Regions from separate parts of the Chlorobaculum sp. MV4-Y genome, predicted to be linked through region 2. Evidence: riboswitches for the same ligand, from Rfam matches in the RefSeq annotation. Region 2 holds a riboswitch; the other holds the start of a gene.
The links. A riboswitch is a leader RNA that binds a small molecule or an ion and turns the genes downstream of it on or off. The one in region 2 is predicted to bind cobalamin.

Region 1 (4,212 bases), 760 kb from region 2:
TTGAGAAATCAGGAGTGCTCTATGCGCTTCTTGAAGCCGATACTTCGGATAGCCAGAATCATCTGTCTACGTTATTGCTGAAGTTGCAGGTTTCGGCAATTGGTTGGGAGCGACAGCTTCATGAACTTGAAATGCTTCTTGTAAAGCACTCATTAGTGTGGCCTACGTCATTTCTTGAAAAGACTTTTCGGAATGACTATAAGCGCATATCCCACCCTAAAACCTCCTCTTTAGACAAATCGTTAGTAGCGCGAGATTCTTTTCTTCGTTGGGCAGAACGGGTACATGTAGAATTGCTTCGCATCTGAATCAGTCCAGTTCCATAATATCGTGGCAAGTCTTTAAGTACATTCAACGTTTTTGGTACACTGATATAGATCCCTTGCATTACTTGGATCATCATGTTACCTTAAAGTATTCATTGCAACATCCCGGAACACGGTTTGAATCCGTGGCGGTCCCGCCGCTGTATTCGGGGACTGAACCTGCACTTGATCCCTTCGGGGGTGGTCACTGCTCCGGCTTACCGGGGGGGAAGGCTTGCAGGGGAAGGACGATCCGAGAGCCAGAAGACCTGTTGTATTGAGAACATAGCATGGATGACGAAACGCTCATGGGCGGGACATTGAGTTCCTGATCCCGTATTTTTTTGTCGTCCGGGCAGAACTCCGATGGTAAAGGGCTTCGCTCCATCTTGCAAAAGGTGGGATGAAGTCCTTTTTCTTTTTCAACAAAAATGGAGACAACGCCATGAACAACACGCAAGCAAAATCAACAAAAATCGTGAAACCAAAAGCGATCATCGCGGTAAGGAAGCGCAAGGATGCCAGCGGCACGGGCCTTTCGCACTACATCCTGATCGAGAAACCGGTCGTGAAGAAGGAGGCAAACTGAACGATGCGGGGAGACGTAACGGGAAAACAGGCCTCGTCAAGGGGCCTGTGGGTGAATTCGGGCAACGGCATGTCGCTATTGCCGATCGACATCGGCCATGACGATTACATGGCGGTCGTGTCGCCGGACACGGCTTTCTGGGCGCTGGTGGGCAAGCATGAGCTGGCGGAGGTTTTCTCTTCCAGCCATCCGCTCTGCCAGGGGTATCGGCAGAAAGCGGCGGAGTTCGAGTCGGAGATGACGGCGCTACGGTGCAGCCTGAAGCCGTCGGCAGTCTATGTGAACCCGACGGAGCGTTGCAACCTCGATTGCAGCTACTGTTATATTCCGGGCGAGATGCGGCGAGACGGCGTGGATATGCCTGCCGGAGAACTGATCGAGGCTCTGGAGAGAATGCTCGTCTACTTCAGGCAGCATGTGGCCGAAGGGTTCAGACCGGAAGTGATTTTTCATGGCTCTGAACCTCTGATGAACCGTAAGGCGGTGTTTTCGGCGATTGACCATTTCGGTGAGGCGTTCAGGTTCGGCGTGCAGACAAACGGCACGTTGCTCGATCACGAAGCGGCGGAGTTTCTCATGTCGCGCGGCGTTGGCGTCGGTCTGTCACTCGATGGCCATCAGGCTGCGCTGGCCGCCCGGACGCGCAAGAGCTGGTCTGGCGAAGGGGTTTATGAATCGGTGCTTCAGGCTATGGCGCTGCTTCGTGGCTACGAGAGCTACAGTGTGATCTGTACGGTGACGAAGCAAAACATGCAATCACTGGCCGAGATTGTCGAGTTTTTTCATGCGGCTGAAGTGCCGGTGTGCATGCTCAATCCCGTACGCTGTACGCAGCCGGGCGGCAAAGCCGAAAAGCCTGATGACAGGGTAATGTCTGGCTATTACCTGCGAGCGCTGGAGCGGGCGCATGAGCTGTATCGCGAGACCGGCCGGAAGCTGGTGGTGGCCAACTTCGCCAACATCATGCTCTCGATTCTGGCTCCGACGGCCCGAAAGCTGATGTGCGACATCTCGCCCTGCGGCGGTGGACGCTGCTTCGTGGCGCTGTCGGCCAAGGGCGACATCTTTCCGTGCAGCGAGTTCGTCGGGCTGGAGGAGTTCAACGGCGGCAACGTTTTCCGCGACGACATTGACGCCATTCTGGCCACGCCGTCGTTCAGGCTGGTCACGAGTCGGCGGGTAGAGGAGATCGATCCCTGCCGGAGTTGCGCCATTCGGCACTTCTGCGGCTCGCCCTGCCCGGCAGAGGCGTGGAGTCTGCACGGCACGATGAAGAGTCCCGGCGCGTTCTGCGAACTCTACGAGGAGCAGGTGCGCTTCGCCATGCGCAAGATTGCCGACGGCGTGGCGGACGATTTTCTCGAAAATGGCTGGGACAAGGCGACCGAAACGGTCGTTGAGTTTGGAGCGGCAGGGTGCGCGAGTCTCTCCTGAGCGCTTCGGGAAAAAGATTCGAAGGCCAATCTGGTTATTGATCGTTTCTCTGGCCGAAGAACCGGGGGAAAGACGCATTGCGCTTTCCCCGGGCAAGGCATCGCCATACAAAATTTTTCCATCCAGCATTTGCCTTTCTCTCGCTTTTTCTTATACTTTCTTCGTCCAATTATGTGGTGCCCGACATGGAGACATGCGGGCTTAAAAGGGAATCCGGTGAGAGTCCGGAACAGTACCCGCTGCTGTAATCTCGCACTGGCTGAATAGCTGGTGAAAAGGTTTATCGAATATGCCACTGCCCCGATTTCATCGGGGTGGGAAGGCCGGTAAAACCCGGGAAAGTCAGAAGACCTGCCGCATCTTTTTTTAACGCTTCGGGAATAAAGCAACATACTACCATGAAACACACCCTCGTTCCGTCCGCTAGAACAGGCAAGGGTTGGGCGTCGATCCTGTCGTTGCGCAACCGGCTGTTCCGCTCGCTTCTCAGTCGATTCATCCCTCTCGTTCATTACGATCTGTTCCGCTCGCCGTTTGGCGTCCCGGCGCATTCCGTGCTGTTTTCCATCGATCCCCATCGATCCTGCCGCACTCATCTCATCGGCCATTTCCCGCCTTTTTCGCGTCAATCCGGTCAACGCTATCATCAAGGGCATGACCCGCTCACCGTCACTTGTCATCAGTGCCGTTCAGGCTGTGACAGTTTTTCCGCCGCCGGTCATCCGCTGACCGTCATTCCGTGCTGGCAATTGAACTGAAACAATAAAACAAGTGATAATGAAACAATATGTTATGGCGGCAGCATTGCTGTGCTGCGCTGCCCCGGCGTACGCAGCCTATCCTCTTGTTACCGACGATACCGGCACCCAGGGCACCGGCGGCTGGCAGGTCGAATGCACGACCGGATTTTCCTCCAACAGCAAGACCGACGGCGGCATCACGATAAAAGAGCGTGAAAACGAAGCCGCAGTGGTGGTTTCGTACGGCGTGGCGCAGAATATCGATCTGGTTGCGGGGTTGCCGTACCTGTGGCATCAGAATCAGGAAGATCAGCTTGTTACCGCCGATGAAAGTGGTATCGGCGATATGACGGTCGAACTCAAGTGGCGGTTCTTCGAGAGCGAAAAGAACGGATTCAGCCTTGCCCTGAAACCCGGCATCTCCCTGCCGACTGGTGACGCCGACAAGGGGCTTGGTGTCGGGCGGGTGACGGGAGGCGCGGTGCTGATCGCCACCAAAGAGCTTGGCTCGCTGACGCTGCACGCCAATGCGGGCTACCATCGCAATGCCTATGAGCTTGATGAGGACGCGGCTGCGTCAAACAAGGACATCTGGAGCGCATCCCTTGCGGGCGAATATGCGTTTTCGGAAAAGCTCAGGGCGGTGGCCGACATTGGCATTGAAACTGCCGAAGAGAAAGGATCGCGAACGCATCCCGCCTTCGTGCTGGGAGGGCTGATCTACAGCGTTACCGAAAACTTCGATTTCGACCTGGGCATCAAGGGTGGTCTGAACGATGCCGAACCCGATACGGCTTTGCTGCTCGGCGTGGCCGCGCGATTCAACTAAACTAAAGGAGGATAACCATGACCAATCTGAAATTTCGCTTTGTCGCTGTGTCCTCGATGGTTGCGGGCATGATGCTTTTCGGTGGTGGTGAGGCCTGGGCGATGCACATCATGGAGGGGTTTTTGCCGCCTTCGTGGTGCCTGTTCTGGGCGGCAGTGTCGTTGCCTTTTTTTGTGCTTGGCTTCCGGTCGATGCGCAAGATCGTGGCTGACAATCCGCGCATGAAGCTGCTGCTGGCGATGGTTGGGGCGTTTGCCTTTGTGCTTTCGTCGCTCAAGATTCCCTCTGTGACCGGGAGCTGCTCTCATCCCACCG
Region 2 (4,212 bases):
CTGGTTACGAACCCCGAATCGCCACTTCAGCTCTTCGAGTCCGTCAAGAATTTTTGGCGATGGCGACGTAAAGCGCGGCCCATCGAGGCGCACGATCTGGTAGTCGCCCTCGGGAATCCGCACAGGGCATTCGTAGCCGTCCTTCTGAAGCACGAAAACGATCTCCGGCTTTTTCTCCTCGACCAGCTCCCAGACGCTGCCGATCAGCTCCGTCGGCGCGACATGGCGGATCGTCGGATAGTCCTCGACCACCTTGAATCCCGCCGCCGTGAAGAGGTCGTACAGGTAGGTGTTGACGCCGAACGAGAACGGATTGCCCTGGCAGCTCGACAGGATCAGCACCCGCCGCCCGCCGCCGTTGACCTCTGCCGCCGCCTTGCGCCACTGCCGCTCGAACGCGGCAGCCTTCTCGTCGCCGCCTTCGATGCCAAGCACATCGCAGATGGCGCGAATGTTCCCGCCAATCTCGCTCATGCTCTTGAAGCCGTGCAGCACGACGCACTTCGCGCCCGGCGGCGTCACTCGCTTGCAAACATCGGGGCTTGTCCAGTCGGAGAGAAAGAGATAGCCGGGATGCAGCGCCGCGATGGCCGCCGGATCGGGATCGGTCACGCCGCCAGTCTTCGGCAGGTCAAGATCGTCATAGCGGCTCACCCCCGCAATGCGGTTTTCGAGACCGAGCGAGCGCAAGGTGTCGGTAATGTAGGGCGACTGGCTGACAATCCGCCCCTCCGCCCGCGCCGCTGCTCCCGCAAAAAGCAGGAGCAGCAGCGTCATGATGATTTTTTTCATGATCGGTGGTGGATGGGCGGTTTCAGATATCCGCCTTCAGACCGAAAACGAAGGTACGGCCAGGCATCGGATAGCCCTTGACATACTGGTAATCGCGGTCGAAGAGGTTGTTGACTTCGGCCCTGACCGTGATTCCCGGCCCTTTCACGCCCTTGCCGCCGAACGGAAATTTCTTCGAGACGGAAAGATCAACCACCGTAAATCCGCCTTTCGACACCACTTCGCCAGAGCCGGTCTCATAGTTCTGGACAAAGGTTTTGCCGGTGTAGGCAAGGTTGAACGCGCCGTTGAAGCCGCGTCCGTCATGCACTCTCAGTCCGGTACTGGCGTTCCACTGCGGCGTGTAAAGCAGATCGTCGCCGCTCTGGTTGTCACGATACTGCAAAAGGTAGGTGTACCCGGCATATGGTTCAAGCGTCCACGAGGAGCTGTCGAGAGCGAACACCTTCGAGAGTTCAGCTTCGATTCCGGAAACCGTGGCACTGCCAATGTTGCGATAGGTATAGGTCGATGGAGCTGTTTGTTTGGTCTGGATCATGTCCGTATAATCGGTGCTGAACCAGGTCAGCGAACCATTGAGTCCTTTCCAGTTAAGGTCCATACCGACTTCCCAGGTTTCGCTCGATTCCGGCTTGAGATCGGGATTGCCGATGTAGGTCTTCCCCCAGCTGGTGATATTGGCGGCAAGCTCACGCTCCGACGGCATCCTGAAACCTTCGGCATACGAGCCTCTGAGCTTGAGGAAATCGGTTGCCTGCCACGCCACTCCGGCCTGATGCGCGAAATTGTCCTTGCTCCTCGACGTGCCTTCGATCGCTTTCATGTTGACGCGATAGTCGTCGTAACGCACGCCGCCTGTCACGATCAGGCGATCATCGAAAAATCCGTACTTGCCGAGAACGAAACCGGCGGGATTTTCATAGGAAGCCCAGCTCGGCTTCAAGGTCGAATTGAGTTCGTACTTCAGCCAGTCAAATCCGGTCGTGAGCCTGAGCGCGCCCGGCTGCCAGGTAACCTGCGCCTGCGCTCCTTGCTGGTCGATTTTGTTGCTGCTTTGATACCCCCAGCTCGGATCAACATAGCGGTACTCGTCCTTTCCGGTGAAGTAGCGAGCCATCCATGAAAAGTTGCGGCTGGAGGTCGCGCCATCGTACCTGAAATCGACGGAGTGGTTGTTCTGAACCGTATAGGCACGGAGATTGGGCGAGCTGAAATAGCTCGGCGAACCAGCCTTGTCCACATCGAAGGAGTGAACGATCATGCCAATCCGGTGACCGTCGGCAATCTCGTAACCCACATTCAGACTCGCCAGCTTCTGATCTTCATAACCGGTATTCGGGTAGGTGACTCCTTTGGCCGTTTTGTAGCTTCCGGAATCGGATTTCGAGATGCTGCCGGAATAGTCGAAGCGCCCGGTTTTTCCCTGAATGGTCGCCTCGGTCATGGAGAAATCGTTGCTGCCGATTTTCTGCTCGATCGACGCCGATGGCGCACCCGAGCCTTTTGCCGTAATCACGTTGATCACGCCGCCGATCGCTGCGGAACCATACTGCACGGCCGCTGGTCCCTTGATGATCTCGATACGCTCAACGTTGGCCGTCATGATTTTGGCGAGGTTGCCGGTGCCGGCACGGCGGCCATCGAGCAGCACGAGCACCTTGCCCATGAGGTCGTTGCCGTGGGATTCCGTCCTGAAACCGCGGATGCCGACGGAGGTCAAAGTGCCGGGATATTTCTGGATGTGTCCGAGATTTTTCTCGGCGAGGAGTTCACTCAGATCGCTGGCCGACGACTCGTTAATCTCCTCTTTGGTGATGATCGTAACGTTCGAGGTCAGCTCTTTTTTCGGCTGAGGCACCCGGCTCGACGTGACGACGATTTCGTTACCGAGATAATCCGAACCGGTCTCTTCGGCGTGGAGCGTAGGGCTGGCGAGCATTGCTGCCATGAGGATGGCGAGCGTTCGTTTGTTCATGGTGTTGTCCTGTGTTGAATTAACTGAAACATCAACAGACAGGGGTTAAGGAAAAGGACTGGCCCGGTTCCCGTCGCCAAACAGCTCGATGGTTTATCAATGGGCGGAGAGCGGAAACGCTGGCTTCACGCCATTAACGTAAAAACGTAAAAAAGAGAGCACACTGAAAAATCGATGCTGTACAGTCGGAGTTACCGGAAGCGCTTTGCCTGACTATTAACCCGTAGTCTTGTTACCGAGCAAAGAGTAACTGGCAGGTCTCCTGACTATAACGGCTGAACCGGTGCGGCCTTCCCGCCCGCTCCGTGGAGGAGCCTGGCAGTGACGTGCGCCGAACTGCTGCTTCGCGGCATGAGGCCACGCCTGCCAGCGGCAGTTTTCCGTTGTACAGTTGCGGGTACAGTGTACGAATCTCACGTACTTCCCTATTCTCCGGCTTTGAAGCCGGCACCAGCTATTCATGTGAAAGAACATTCATCTTTGCGGGCGCAATTTACGATTTTCCGGCTCAATTACAATTCCCGTCATTGCATCTCGCCGAGAATCTCCGCCACCTTGCGCCGCCGGTACTCGAACACTTCATCGAGCCGCCGTCCGACGATCAGCGCCTCGACCACTTCGCCGAGCATGTCGAATGGCAGCGCGTACTCGACGATGTCGGTCATCTCCGTGCCGCCCTCGATTTCGCGGAACCGGTGCGTGTGATGCCACAGCTCGTATGGCCCCGAAAGCTGGCGATCCTCGAAAAAATCGGGCTTCGAGACCGCCATGATTTCAGTCGTCCACCGGACGGGAATCATCATGAAAGGATAGAGCGTGTAGCTCAGTTGCATCCCTTCGTAGATCGGTTTTCCGGTGCTTCCGCCATCGACGCGCAGGAACATCTCCGGCGGAGTGATCCGGGCAAGATTGTCCGGCTGCGAAAAAAAGTCCCACGCAACATCTATCGGCACAGGCAACCGCTGTACCCAGGTTTTGGTATGAAGGTTCATCGAATGCAACAGATTTCTTTGGCATACTTCGATCTGAACAACGACGAACGAACGGTAAAAGTATCCCCGTAGTGATTTGGCTGGTGATTTTGATCCTGTCAATCCCTGCAATGGTTCAACTGAAAAACTTTCTGGATGCCGATACCGTTAACATCATCGAGAATATTTGTGCTTTCCCATAACTGAACCCTAGAGGATTGTCACGATGAAAACCAAACCGCATGTTCTGATTCTTGGGGGCAACTTTGCCGGATTGCAGGTCGCCCGTCACATCCGCGACTATGTGAAACCGGAGGATGCCGCGATCACGGTGGTCGATAAACGGTCGTATCTGCTCTTCATCCCCAACATCCCGCTCGAAATCCTCGAAAACAAAAATCCCGACAGCAGCATGCACCTGCCGCTGGCTCCGGTGCTCGACAAAGACGAAACCCGCTTCATCCAGGCCGCCGT

Region 1: another riboswitch for cobalamin. It lies ahead of NY406_RS00210 (hypothetical protein); the one in region 2 lies ahead of NY406_RS03820 (TonB-dependent receptor plug domain-containing protein).

The regions. Positions count from the first base shown of each region.
Region 1 covers NZ_CP104202.1:37,194-41,405, forward strand. The annotation lists gene NY406_RS00200 (Tn7-like element transposition protein TnsE) at 1-308, shown strand, start outside; cobalamin riboswitch at 434-574, shown strand; gene cbpB (peptide-modifying radical SAM enzyme CbpB) at 898-2,328, shown strand; cobalamin riboswitch at 2,486-2,702, shown strand; gene NY406_RS00210 (hypothetical protein) at 2,727-3,086, shown strand; gene NY406_RS00215 (transporter) at 3,106-3,897, shown strand; gene NY406_RS00220 (energy-coupling factor ABC transporter permease) at 3,915-4,212, shown strand, end outside.
Region 2 covers NZ_CP104202.1:793,469-797,680, reverse strand. The annotation lists gene NY406_RS03825 (ABC transporter substrate-binding protein) at 1-792, opposite strand, end outside; gene NY406_RS03820 (TonB-dependent receptor plug domain-containing protein) at 815-2,767, opposite strand; cobalamin riboswitch at 3,002-3,237, opposite strand; gene NY406_RS03815 (SRPBCC family protein) at 3,292-3,759, opposite strand; gene NY406_RS03810 (NAD(P)/FAD-dependent oxidoreductase) at 3,965-4,212, shown strand, end outside.